Regions from separate parts of the Streptomyces vastus genome, predicted to be linked through region 2. Evidence: predicted binding sites of a transcription regulator. Region 2 holds the regulator's gene; the other holds the start of a gene.
What was found. Region 2 encodes HspR, which represses chaperone genes until heat shock. Its sites were predicted from a motif close to TTGAGNNNNNNNNNCTCAA; they were not measured.

Region 1 (6,130 bases), on a different contig from region 2:
TCGAGGCGAGTGTGCGCACGCGCTCGGCGCTCACGCCGAAGCGGGCCAGCTCCATGTTGGTGACGTGTGAGCGGTTCGTGCCGAGGCGGTCGGCGGCCTCCTGGATGGTGAGCCCGGCGTTCTCGCGCATGCGCCGCAGCTCGGTGCCGAGCCGTCGCTGTCGCTCGGTGATGAAAGTACGAGAGGCCATGGCTGCCCTTCTGTGGGTCTACGTACGGTTGCCTGCTCACTCAATCGGGTCAAGCACCCGCCAATGTCGGCAATCTAGTGGCACTTGTTAGGTGAGTAATCCTACGGTGGGTAGCGGGCCGATCACAGGGTATCGGTCAACATCCATGTGACCTGGGAGAGTTGCTATGGACGAACGCATGCCCGAACCGCCCACCGAGTGGGAGTACACCCTCCAGGTCCCCCACGACCCCTTGGCCCCCGCCATCGCCCGAGCCACCGTCAAGCTCGTACTCGATCGCCACGGTCTCCCCGAACTCGCCGACACCGCCGTCCTGTTGACTTCCGAACTCCTCACCAACTCCTGCCGCTACGCCCCAGGCCCCGCCTCCGTACGCCTCAAGTGGGCGGACAAACGGCTGCGCGGCAGCGTCTGGGACACCGGGCCTCTCCTGCCGCGCCCCGCGACGTACCCCGCTCCGGAGGCGGACGGAGGCCGAGGGCTCGTCCTCGTGGAGCTGTGCTCCAGCGCATGGGGGAGCTTCGCCCTGGGCCGCGAAACCGGCGGAGCCCACGGCAAGGTGGTGTGGTTCGAGTTGCTGGCGGACGTGCCCGCCGGCATGGCGGCGTGAGAGTGGCGTCGACCGGGTTCCGGCTCTTGACGCGGCAGGTCAGCCGACGGGGCGGAGGTCGGCGACGAGGCGGAAGCGTTCCAGGACCGTGGGCGTCGCATCGTCCACGGTGAACCCGGGGTCCTCCAGCGCCGCGCGCATCTCCTCGCTGTGCCAGAACCGTTCGTGGCCCGCCCGCCACTCGGCCACGCTGGTGTAGCCCTCACCCTCGTCCACCGCATGGGTGAGGGCCACCTGCGCCAGCGGAACGACGTGGACGCCGGTCATCTCGATGACCCCCACCGGCCGGTCGTCGGAGTCGACGACCACCGAACGGCTCCCCACCTCCGGCAAGGGCTCCCCCTCGTGCTCGTACTCGACGAGAAGCTCCGTCGTGGACGTCTTGGAGCCGTCCAGAATCGCCGCTACGAGCCGGTCACGCAGCGGTCCGGGAAAGGCGAACTCGGCTTTGGGTAACGATGCGAGGTCTGCGGGCGAGGCTGAGTCGGTCGTCATGCGGTCACCGTAATCACTTGTCCGTATTGCTTGTCCGTGGTGCTTTCTCGCCGTGCATGGCTGTGTATTCGGCTGCGAGCCAAGGCCCCAGGTCGTCGATGAGCATCCCGAGTACGGCCGGATCGGGCGAGGGCGCGCGGCCGATGGATGCGGCTGTGCGCATCTGATCGACGCGCTCGGGGTAGTAGCGGCCGAAGAGTTCGGCGGACTCGTAGAGGTCGCTGGTCCAGCCTTCCCAGCGGGGCATGATCAGGGTGAATCCTGTGCGGACGAGGCGGCGGGCGACGCCTCGGCTGAGGGTTTTGCGATCGGCGTCTGTGACGGCTTCGGCGGCTCGGGTGCGCCAGCGCGGGAGCAGGAGGGCGAGGTCGCCGTTCGTCTCGCGGGCGAGCAGGGCAGTGGGGCGATATCGGGGGAGCTGCTCCGCGAGATCGTTGCCGAGCAGCGGTGTGGCAGAGGCAGGCGACGAAGAATCCGGCATCGTGGCGTTCGAGGTCGCTGAGCAGCGTGCGCGTGCTGGTCAGCAGGATGCCTGCGCCATGGATCTGGGGAAACGTGTGGTCGAGCGCGGCCTCGATCGCTTCGGCGTCGGCGCGGTCGGCTTCGGTCGGCTCGTCGTGGAGTGCGAGCTGGAGGTCGAGGTCGGAGACTCCGGGCGAGGCGGTGCCGCGGGGGATGCTGCCGTAGAGGTAGGCGCTGTGCAGCCGCGCGCTGCCGAAAGTCTCGGCGATGTGAGTGCGGGCGGCGTCGACGACGGGGACGAACGCTGCCTGCACCCGGTCCAGGGCGCCTTCGCGTGCGATCGTCCCGTCGGGGTTTAGCCCAGTTCCGTTCATGGCGGCACTGTGCCTTGTGCCGAGGCGGGCTGCCCATGGATTTCCGAGGTGTCTCTCACCAAGTGATCGCTGACAGCGAACGGCCATCGGATACGGGAACATTCCCCAACCCCCGTGCATTGAGTCTGCATAACTCAACTTGACTGCCATAGGGGAGACCATGACTTCGACGTCCACACCGCTCACCCTGCCCGTGCTGCCGCTCGACGACGAGGTCGTGCTGCCCGGGATGGTGGTGCCCCTGGACCTGAACGATGCCGACGTACGAGCCGCGGTGGAGGCCGCGCAGGCCGCCGCGCGTTCCAGTGGGAGCAGCAAGCCGAAGGTGCTGCTTGTTCCACGGATCGACGGGACGTACGCGAGTACGGGTGTGCTCGGGACCGTCGAGCAGGTCGGCCGGCTGGCCGACGGTGACCCTGGTGCGCTGATCCGCGGGCGTGGGCGGGTGAAGATCGGGGCCGGGACCACCGGGCCCGGAGCCGCGCTGTGGGTCGAGGGGACCCGGGTGGACGAGAGCGTGCCCGACCCGCTGCCGGGTCAGGCCGTCGACCTCGTCAAGGAGTACAAGGCCCTCGCCACCAGCTGGCTGCGCAAGCGCGGTGCCTGGCAGGTGGTCGACCGGGTGCAGGCGATCGACGACGTGTCCGCCCTGGCCGACAACTCCGGGTACTCGCCCTTCCTGACCACCGCGCAGAAGGTCGAGCTCCTCGAGACCGCCGACCCCGTCGCCCGGCTGAAGCTCGCCACCGAGCAGCTCCGCGAGCACCTCGCCGAGCAGGACGTCGCCGAGTCCATCGCCAAGGACGTACAGGAAGGCGTCGACAAGCAGCAGCGCGAGTTCCTGCTGCGGCGCCAACTCGAGGCCGTACGCAAGGAATTGCGCGAGCTGAACGGCGAGCAGGACGGCGAGGAGTCCGACGACTACCGCGCCCGCGTCGAGGCCGCCGACCTTCCCGAGAAGGTCCGCGAGGCAGCCCTCAAGGAGGTCGACAAGCTGGAGCGGTCGAGCGACCAGTCGCCGGAAGGATCGTGGATCCGGACCTGGCTCGACACGGTGCTCGAACTCCCGTGGAGCGAGCGCACGGAGGACTCGTACGACATCCAGGGCGCCCAGGCCATCCTCGACGCCGAGCACGCCGGACTGGAAGACGTGAAGGAGCGCATCACCGAGTACCTGGCCGTGCGCAAGCGGCGCCTGGAGCGAGGGCTGGGAGTCGTCGGCGGGCGCCGTGGCGGTGCCGTGCTCGCGCTCGTCGGGCCGCCCGGTGTCGGCAAGACCAGCCTCGGCGAGTCCGTCGCGCACGCGATGGGGCGCAAGTTCGTACGGGTCGCCCTCGGCGGCGTACGCGACGAGGCCGAGATCCGCGGTCACCGGCGTACGTACGTGGGCGCGCTGCCCGGTCGTATCGTCCGCGCCATCAAGGAAGCCGGGTCCATGAACCCGGTCGTGCTCCTGGACGAGATCGACAAGGTCGGCTCCGACTTCCGGGGCGACCCCGCCGCCGCCCTGCTCGAAGTCCTGGACCCCGCCCAGAACCACACCTTCCGCGACCACTACCTGGAGGTCGAACTCGACCTGAGCGACGTGGTGTTCCTGGCCACGGCCAACGTCCTGGAAGCCATTCCGGAGGCGCTGCTCGACCGCATGGAGCTCGTACGGCTCGACGGCTACACCGAGGACGAGAAGGTCGTCATCGCCCGCGACCACCTGCTGCCGCGGCAGTTGGAGCGTGCCGGTCTTGAGAAGGCCGAAGTCACCCTCGACGAGAGCGCGTTGCGCAAGCTCGCCGGTGAGTACACGCGGGAAGCGGGCGTACGGAACCTGGAGCGGGCCATCGCACGGCTGCTCCGCAAGGTCGCCGCTCAGCACGAACTCGGCGAGCGGAAGCTGCCGTTCACGGTCGGCGAGGGCGATCTGCGCGAACTGATCGGCCGACCGCACCACGTGCCCGAGTCCGCCCAGGACCCGGCCGAGCGCCGCACGGCCGTCCCCGGTGTCGCCACCGGGCTCGCGGTCACTGGCGCGGGTGGCGATGTGCTCTACGTGGAGGCGTCGCTGGCCGATCCGGAGACGGGAGCCTCCGGTCTGACCCTCACGGGCCAGCTCGGCGACGTGATGAAGGAGTCCGCACAGATCGCGCTCTCCTTCCTCCGCTCGCGCGGCGCCGAACTCGAGCTGCCCGTGGGCGACTTGAAGGACCGGGGCGTGCACATCCACTTCCCGGCGGGCGCGGTCCCCAAGGACGGACCGAGCGCGGGCGTCACGATGACGACGGCTCTGGCCTCGCTGCTCAGTGGGCGGCTCGTGCGTACGGATGTGGCGATGACCGGTGAAGTCTCGCTGACCGGGCGGGTGTTGCCCATCGGTGGCGTCAAGCAGAAGCTGCTGGCCGCGCATCGGGCCGGTGTCACCACCGTCGTCATCCCCAAGCGGAACGAGGCCGACCTGGACGATGTGCCCGCCGAGGTTCTGGAGAAGCTCGACGTTCACGCCGTCACGGACGTTCGGCAGGTGCTGGAGCTGGCGTTGTCGCCGGCGACGAACGGGGCGGCGCCGGAGGTTCCGGTGGCGGCGTGACGGACGCCATCGGGGATGAAGACCCGGGCCCCCTCGCGGGGTCCGGGTCTTCGGCATACGGCCGGGCGGGGTGTGGGTGGGTTTTGGGCTCGTTGCCGGGTGCGGGTTCGTTGTGGCTGGTCGCGCCCACGCGGCGGAGCCGCAAATTGACACAGCCCCGCGCCCCTGAAATGCCTGCGGCTCCCCGCGCCCCGAAAAGCTGCGCCTCACCGCTCCCCTGAAAAGACTGCGGCTCCCCGCGCGCCAAAAGCCTGGGCCTCACCGCGCCGTGACGGAGCGCACCTGCCCTGGCCCACGCCCCGGAAATACCCCCGGAGCTGCGGGAATGACTAAGCTTCGGCAAGACTTTCAGGATCGCGGAGCTGAGTCAGGGGCCGATGTGGGCGAGGGCGGAAACGGTGAGGGGCAGCCGTTGCGGTCGGGGCAGGGTGTGGATCAGGAATTCCTGGCTCTGGAGCGGGAGTTGACCGTTCTTCTGCGGCGCGCGCGGGCCTCCTCCGGGGAGATGGCCCGGGAGGTTCATCCCGATCTGGAGTCCGCCGCGTACGGACTGCTCGTACGCCTCGACGAGCGAGGTGGTCAGCGTGCCACCGACCTCGCCGCCTATATCGGCGTCGGCAAGGCCACCATGTCCCGGCAGCTGAGGGCACTCGAAGAGCTGGGGCTCATCGCCCGCGAGCCCGACCCCGCCGACGGCCGCGCCTGGCTCGTCCACCTCACGGAGGAAGGCCGGGCCCGGTTCCGTACGGTGCGGGATGCGCGGCGGGCGCGGTACGTACGGCAGCTCGCGAACTGGGATCGCAAGGAAGTTGCCGAACTGGCCCGGCTGCTGCATCAGTTGAACCGGCGGAGCGAGGGCTGAGCTCTGGGGAATGCGGGCGGAAGGGCGCCGTCAAAACTCCACGTACACCACCGTCGCGTCATCATGCATCTTGCTCCGCCCCAAGAACTCCCGCTCCGAATCCGCCCGTTCCAGCCCCCGCACCCGCTCGACCAGCGCCTGAGCCCCCTCCTTCCGCACCAGCGCAACCAGATCGGCCCAGTCGCCCCGGCGGAACTTGTCCACCCAGCGCGTGGCGCCGTCCGTCAGGGCGGTGAGCGTGCGGACCTCGGTGCGCGGGAGCGTGCCGGTCACCGCGCGGGCGGCCACCGACGGGTCCGCGGCGGCTGTGAAGAAGCCGCCCTCCTTGTTGCGGATCGTCGCGTCGGTGATCGAGTGTGTGGCCAGGGAGGCGCGGGGGACGCAGGAGAGGCGGTCGTCGAGGAGGGGGGTGACCGTGCCGGATGGGGACTCGGCCAGGAGGGCGGAGTCGGAGAGGACCAGGTACTCGACCTCGTGTGCGGACCAGCGGGCGAGGACCACGGTTGCCTGTGGGGTTCGTGGGTGAGAAAGGTCACATGTGGTGCGATGGGCATCCGCG
Region 2 (6,130 bases):
TTCGGCAAGGAGGGCGAGCCCTTCGACCCGACGATCCACGAGGCCCTGATGCACAGTTACGCGCCGGACGTCACGGAGACGACGTGCGTGGCGATTCTGCAGCCGGGGTATCGCTTCGGCGAGCGCACCATCCGCCCCGCGCGGGTGGCGGTGGCCGAACCGCAGCCGGGCGCGCAGACCGTCAAGGCCGACGAGGCGGATTCGTCGCAGTCGCCGGCCGACGACAAGGAGAACGGTGGCCCGGACGAGGGCTGACTTCGGCGACGTACGGGGCGTACGAATGAACGTACGGACCGTACGGCGCGTGAGAAGGAAGGAGGGACGTCGAGGATGAGCACGAAGGACTTCATCGAGAAGGACTATTACAAGGTCCTCGGCGTCCCCAAGGACGCCACCGAGGCCGAGATCAAGAAGGCGTACCGCAAGCTCGCCCGGGAGTACCACCCGGACGCCAACAAGGGGAACGCCAAGGCGGAGGAGCGCTTCAAGGAGATCTCCGAGGCGAACGACATCCTCGGCGACCCCAAGAAGCGCAAGGAGTACGACGAGGCGCGCACCCTCTTCGGCAACGGCGGCTTCAGGCCGGGGCCCGGCGCCGGCGGCAGTGGCACCTTCAACTTCGACCTGGGCGACCTCTTCGGAGGCGCACCCGGCCAGGGCGGGGCGGGCGGTGCCGGCGGCGGCTTCGGCGGTGGGCTCGGTGACGTCTTCGGGGGCCTGTTCAACCGGGGCAGCTCGGGTACTACGCGCGTACAGCCCAGGCGCGGCCAGGACATCGAGTCCGAGGTCACCCTCAGCTTCACCGAGGCGATCGAGGGCGCGACGGTCCCCCTCAGGATGTCCTCGCAGTCGCCCTGCAAGGCTTGCTCGGGCACCGGCGACGCGAACGGCACACCGCGCGTGTGCCCGACGTGCGTCGGCACGGGGCAGGTGGCGCGCGGTTCGGGCGGCGGTTTCTCGCTCACCGACCCGTGCCCCGACTGCAAGGGCCGCGGTCTGATGGCGGAGACCCCCTGCGAGATCTGCAAGGGCAGCGGCCGGGCCAAGTCGTCGCGCACGATGCAGGTCCGGATCCCCGCGGGCGTCAGCGACGGCCAGCGGATCCGGCTGCGCGGCAAGGGCGCTCCGGGTGAACGGGGCGGTCCGGCGGGCGACCTGTACGTCGTCGTGCATGTGGGCGCCCACCCGGTCTTCGGCCGCAAGGGCGACAATCTCACGGTGACGGTCCCGGTGACGTTCGCCGAGGCGGCGCTGGGCGGGGAGGTCCGGGTGCCGACTCTGGGCGGGCCGCCGGTCACCCTGAAACTGCCGCCGGGCACGCCCAACGGGCGGACGATGCGCGCCCGCGGCAAGGGCGCGGTCCGCAAGGACGGCACCCGCGGGGACCTGCTGGTCACCGTCGAGGTCGCGGTTCCCAAGGATGTGTTGGGCAAGGCGCGTGACGCGCTCGAGGCGTACCGCGAGGCGACCGCGGGTGAGGACCCGCGGGCCGAGCTGTTCCAGGCGGCGAAGGGAGCATGAGGACACCATGGATGGCCGTCGACGCAACCCGTACGAGCTGACCGAGGAAACTCCGGTGTACGTCATCTCGGTGGCGGCCCAGCTCTCCGGTCTGCACCCCCAGACCCTGCGCCAGTACGACCGTCTCGGCCTGGTCTCCCCCGACCGCACAGCCGGGCGGGGCCGGCGCTACTCGGCCCGCGACATCGAACTGCTGCGCACGGTCCAGCAGTTGTCGCAGGACGAGGGCATCAACCTGGCCGGTATCAAGCGCATCATCGAACTGGAGAACCAGGTCGCCGCCCTGCAGTCCCGCGTAGCGGAACTGCAAGCGGCCCTGGACGGCGCCGCCGCAGCGATGCAGCAACGCGAGGCCGCGGTCCACGCCTCGTACCGCCGCGACCTGGTCCCGTACCAGGACGTCCAGCAGACGAGCGCGCTGGTGGTCTGGCGCCCGAAGCGCCAGCAGTCGGACTAGGGACGGCACAACAGCGTGAAGGGGCCCGGAGGCTCGCCTGAGCCTCCGGGCCCCTTCACGTGCTGGGACCATCTACGAGATCTACTGGATTCACCGGGGGAATGGAGCTTTCCCATGGCCATGGTGGGGCTGTTCTGGATCGCCGAGGGCGATGTGTATGTGGGGGCGAAGCCGTCCGGGCTTGCCTCCGGGGTGCGGCTGACGCCGGAAGGGGTCGTGGTCCTCGGCGAGCGTCAGTCGGGCCTGTGGCCGTGGGAGGACGTCCGCGCGCTGACCGTCGGGGACGTTCCGGTGAAGTCCCTCAAACACCAGGTGGGCGTGCTGGTGGAGATGGCACTGACGGTGGTCGGCCTGGGAGGCTCGGACCGGCCGCACGCGATGACGGTATCCATCGAAACGGCCGACAAGGACGCCGAGTTGACGGCGTACGCGGCGGCGTCCGGCTACTCCCAGGAGGAGTACGACCTCTCGCTGGCGCTCCTGTCCCATCTGACTGCGGGCGAGGCCACGCTGCGGGCGACATTGGCCGCCATGGCCCAGTGGGGGCGGGCCCGGGAGGACGGGTCGCCTCGGGCGGCGGACCGGGAGGGGTTGCTGCGGGAGTGGATTGAGGTGAGTCGACTTCCGTAAGTGGCCTGAGCGGTCCGACCACGGGAAGAAGTCGGGGAGTTGAACCCGCCGGCTCCTTCCCGCATCGCGGGCCTACCGCCCCGCCGCCTGCCAAAGCGTCACCGCCAGGGCGACGCATGACGTGAGGGCTGCCAGGGACGGCAGGGGCCAGCGGGCGCGTTCCAGGGCCTCGAGGCGGGTTTCGTGTTCGTCGAGGGTCTTGTCGGTCTGGTCGGCGCGCTGGAGGAGGAGGGCCAGGTCGCCACGGGTGGTGGCGAAGCCGACGTCCACCGAGCGGCGCAGGCGTTCCAGCTCCAGTGCGACTTCGTCGGCCTCAGTCGTCGTCATGGTCGGCCTCCGTCCCGGCGTCCTCGCGCAGCAGCCGGTCCGTACGAAACGTTCTGCGCGTGGCATCGGTCATCGTGGCGCTCCTCTCTCCTCTGCTTTCTCCGCTCTTCTTCACCCCGAGTGTGGGAACATATGTTCGATGACGGGGAGCGAGCGAATAGACTTGCATGGTGCGAGCGCGTACGCAAGTGACTACCCTCCGTGGAGGTGGGCGCGATGGTGACGCTCCAGGCCCTACGCCAACTGCCGCTGACGTCACGGCGGTTGCCGAATCTCCACAGTTACGCGCGAGCGCGCACACACCTTGGTGCGAGTGCGATCGGTACGTTGTCCGCGCGACGAGGGGAGAGCGGACATATGCGTTCCAGCTCACGGGCCGATGCCCACACAGATCGCAAATACCGGGCCGAGGGGCTCGACGAGTTCGCCGGCTGGATCGAGGAGCTGCTGCGCGGCCATGGCTACGACATCGACAGCCCGCGTGGGGGCGGTCGTTCGAAGCTCGCCGACGATGCCGGGGTGCATCGGGCCGCCGTGAGCAGGCTGTTGCAGCGTCAGTCCATGCCCGACCTGGAGACGATGCGGCGTATCGCGGCCGTACTCGGCGTGCCGCTGCGCGAGATGCTCATCCGCTCGGGCCGGCTGACGGAGGACGACCTGCCGGTCGTCGCGGGCGCCGGACACCCCGCGGCCGGGGACGGCCATACGGCGCTGAGTCCCGAGGAGGCGGCTCGCAGGATGGGTGTTCCGCCCGAACTGCGGGAGCTGTTCGCCAAGGTGGCGAGGCAGTTCCTGCCGGAGGGCGGTTGACGCGAGGGAGCAGCGCGAGGGAGTCGAGGGAGTGCGGCATGGGGAATCCGGGCGGCGGCGGCCGGGGTGACGAGGCGGAACGCGTCTCCAGGCTGGTGGGTGAACTGCTCATCGGACTCGGCGAGAAGGTCCGGGCGGCCGGACCGGAGGGCGTGCGCGTGCTCACCGAGGAGGAGCTGCAACGGCAGCAGCTGAACTGGTTCCGCGCCGGCTGGCACGAGCACGCCCGCGCGACCGAACCGCCGGGCGCCGACGCCCGCACCGAGTCCAGCCCCAACTCCCGTACCGACGACGGCGTCCGACGCCAGCACCCCGACAGCGAGCACTTCCCGGTCCCGCCGGCCCGCCTCCTCCGCTTCCCGGAACGCCCGCCGGACGAAGGACACGACGGACACGGCTGGGACTGACTCAGGAGGCCCGCGCCCGCGGCGGAGCCGCACGTCGATACAGCATCACCGTTCTCCAGCGGAGCGCTCAGGCGCCGGACCGCTCGTAGTGCAGGAGTACGACGCCGTTGCCGAAGGTGTGGGTCCCGGCGAGGCGCAGGTGGGTGGTGGCGTCCGACTCCGGGAAGAGGGGGCGTCCGCGGCCCAGGATGACCGGGGTGACGTAGAGCCAGTACTCGTCGATCAGGTCGTGGCGGCGGAACTCCGCCGCGAGTTCCGCGCCGCCGACTCCGAGGTCGCCGCCGGGCTGCTCCTTGAGGGCCCTGACCTCCTCGGGTACGACTTCCGGCACGACGGTCGTGTTCCAGTCGGCGGGACCCGGCTCCAGGGTGCGGGAGTACACGATCTTCGGCATGTCCCGATAGATGGCCGCGAACTCGCGCTCGGGCTCCGTGGCCGAGGGGTCCTCGTCGGCGGTCGGCCAGTAGCCGACCATCAGCTCGTGCATGACCCGCCCGTTCAGGAAGCCGCCCATCGGCTTGATGCGCTCGTTGTGGTGGCGGTGCACCTCTTCGTCGACCAGATGCCAGTCGAGCTCGCCGTTCGGGCCCGCGAAGAAGCCGTCGAGGGACACGGACATACCCAACGTGATCTTGCGCATCAGAATCTCCCGGGACTCGCGGTCGGTGAACTGCCGATGGCCAGGCCATCACGCATGCTCCACCTCCGCCCGCCGGTCCTCCAGATCTTCACCTCTGTGTCTTCACAACAGCCACGCAGAGTGCTGTTGTGATCTCGTTAGCCAGAATTCCTTGACGCATTTGACACTCCCGCGTTGCCTTTTGTCACCTGGGTCGCAAAACTGCGGTCTCGTTCGGAAGGCACCAGAAGTGATCAGCCGTATGCGTCGTATCGCCATATCCCTGGCCGTGTCCACCATGACTCTCTCGCTCGCCTCATGTGGTGTGCTCGAGGACAGCGCTGAGGGCGGATCGGCGAAGCCGACCAAGGGCGACGACATCACGGTGGGTCTGCTGCTGCCGGAGAAGGCGAACCAGCGCTACGAGAAGTTCGACCACCCCATCATCAAGAAGAAGGTCGACGAGCTGACCAACGGCAAGGGCACGGTCGTATACGCCAATGCCGAACAGGACGCCGACGAGCAGAAGAAGCAGCTCCAGCGGATGGTCGACGACAAGGTCGACGTGGTGCTCCTGGACGCGGTGGACGCCAAGGACATCGCTGACGGCGTACAGAAGGCGAAGGACGCGGACATCCCCGTCATCGCGTACGACCGGCTGGCCGAGGGCCCCATCGACGCGTACATCTCCTTCGACAACCAGCAGGTCGGGGAGGTACAGGGCCGGGCGCTCGCCGAGGTCCTGGACGGCGGCAGGTCCGAGAAGATCGTCATGATGAACGGTGCGGTCACCGACCCGAACGCGGCCCAGTTCAAGAAGGCCGCCCTCGCCGAACTCAGCAGCAAGGTGACCATCGCCAAGCAGTACGACACCAAGGACTGGAAGCCGTCGAACGCGCGGGCCAACATGATGGCCGCGATCTCCTCCATCGGCGCCGAGAACATCGACGGGGTCTACTCCGCCAACGACGGCATGGCGGGCGGCATCGTCTCCGCGCTCAAGGCGGCCGGCGTGACCGACCTGCCGCCGATCACCGGCCAGGACGCGGAACTCGAGGCGGTGCAGCGCATCGTCTCCGGCGAGCAGTACATGAGCGTGTACAAGCCCTACCCCGAAGAGGCCGAGACCGCCGCAGAGCTGGCCGTGGCCGTGGCCCACGGCTGGGGCATCGAGTTCGACGCCCTCACCCGCGCCAAGGTGGACAGCCCGACGACGGAGAACGTCCCGGCCCACCTCGTCCTCGTCTCCCCCCTGACGAAGGACAACATCCAGGACACGGTCATCGACGACGGCATCTACAAGGTCTCGGACATCTGCACCTCGAAGTACGAGGCGGCTTGCAAGGAGCTCGGCCTGAA

Region 1: lon (endopeptidase La) is a predicted target of HspR. The motif match lies at 2,251-2,269, and genes of this name have one in related genera.

Annotation. Positions count from the first base shown of each region.
Region 1 covers NZ_BAAASJ010000026.1:79,027-85,156, forward strand. Annotated here, with positions in the region: gene ABD357_RS12065 (helix-turn-helix domain-containing protein) at 1-190, opposite strand, end outside; gene ABD357_RS12070 (ATP-binding protein) at 357-800, shown strand; gene ABD357_RS12075 (ASCH domain-containing protein) at 840-1,295, opposite strand; partial or broken gene ABD357_RS12080 (nucleotidyltransferase) at 1,309-2,131, opposite strand; gene lon (endopeptidase La) at 2,292-4,709, shown strand; gene ABD357_RS12090 (MarR family winged helix-turn-helix transcriptional regulator) at 5,035-5,571, shown strand; gene ABD357_RS12095 (protein phosphatase 2C domain-containing protein) at 5,602-6,130, opposite strand, start outside.
Region 2 covers NZ_BAAASJ010000033.1:45,894-52,023, forward strand. Annotated here, with positions in the region: gene grpE (nucleotide exchange factor GrpE) at 1-255, shown strand, start outside; gene dnaJ (molecular chaperone DnaJ) at 331-1,521, shown strand; gene ABD357_RS16720 (heat shock protein transcriptional repressor HspR) at 1,529-1,978, shown strand; gene ABD357_RS16725 (hypothetical protein) at 2,093-2,608, shown strand; gene ABD357_RS16730 (hypothetical protein) at 2,681-2,935, opposite strand; gene ABD357_RS16735 (hypothetical protein) at 2,922-3,050, opposite strand; gene ABD357_RS16740 (helix-turn-helix domain-containing protein) at 3,293-3,745, shown strand; gene ABD357_RS16745 (hypothetical protein) at 3,784-4,152, shown strand; gene ABD357_RS16750 (dihydrofolate reductase family protein) at 4,220-4,792, opposite strand; gene ABD357_RS16755 (sugar ABC transporter substrate-binding protein) at 5,034-6,130, shown strand, end outside.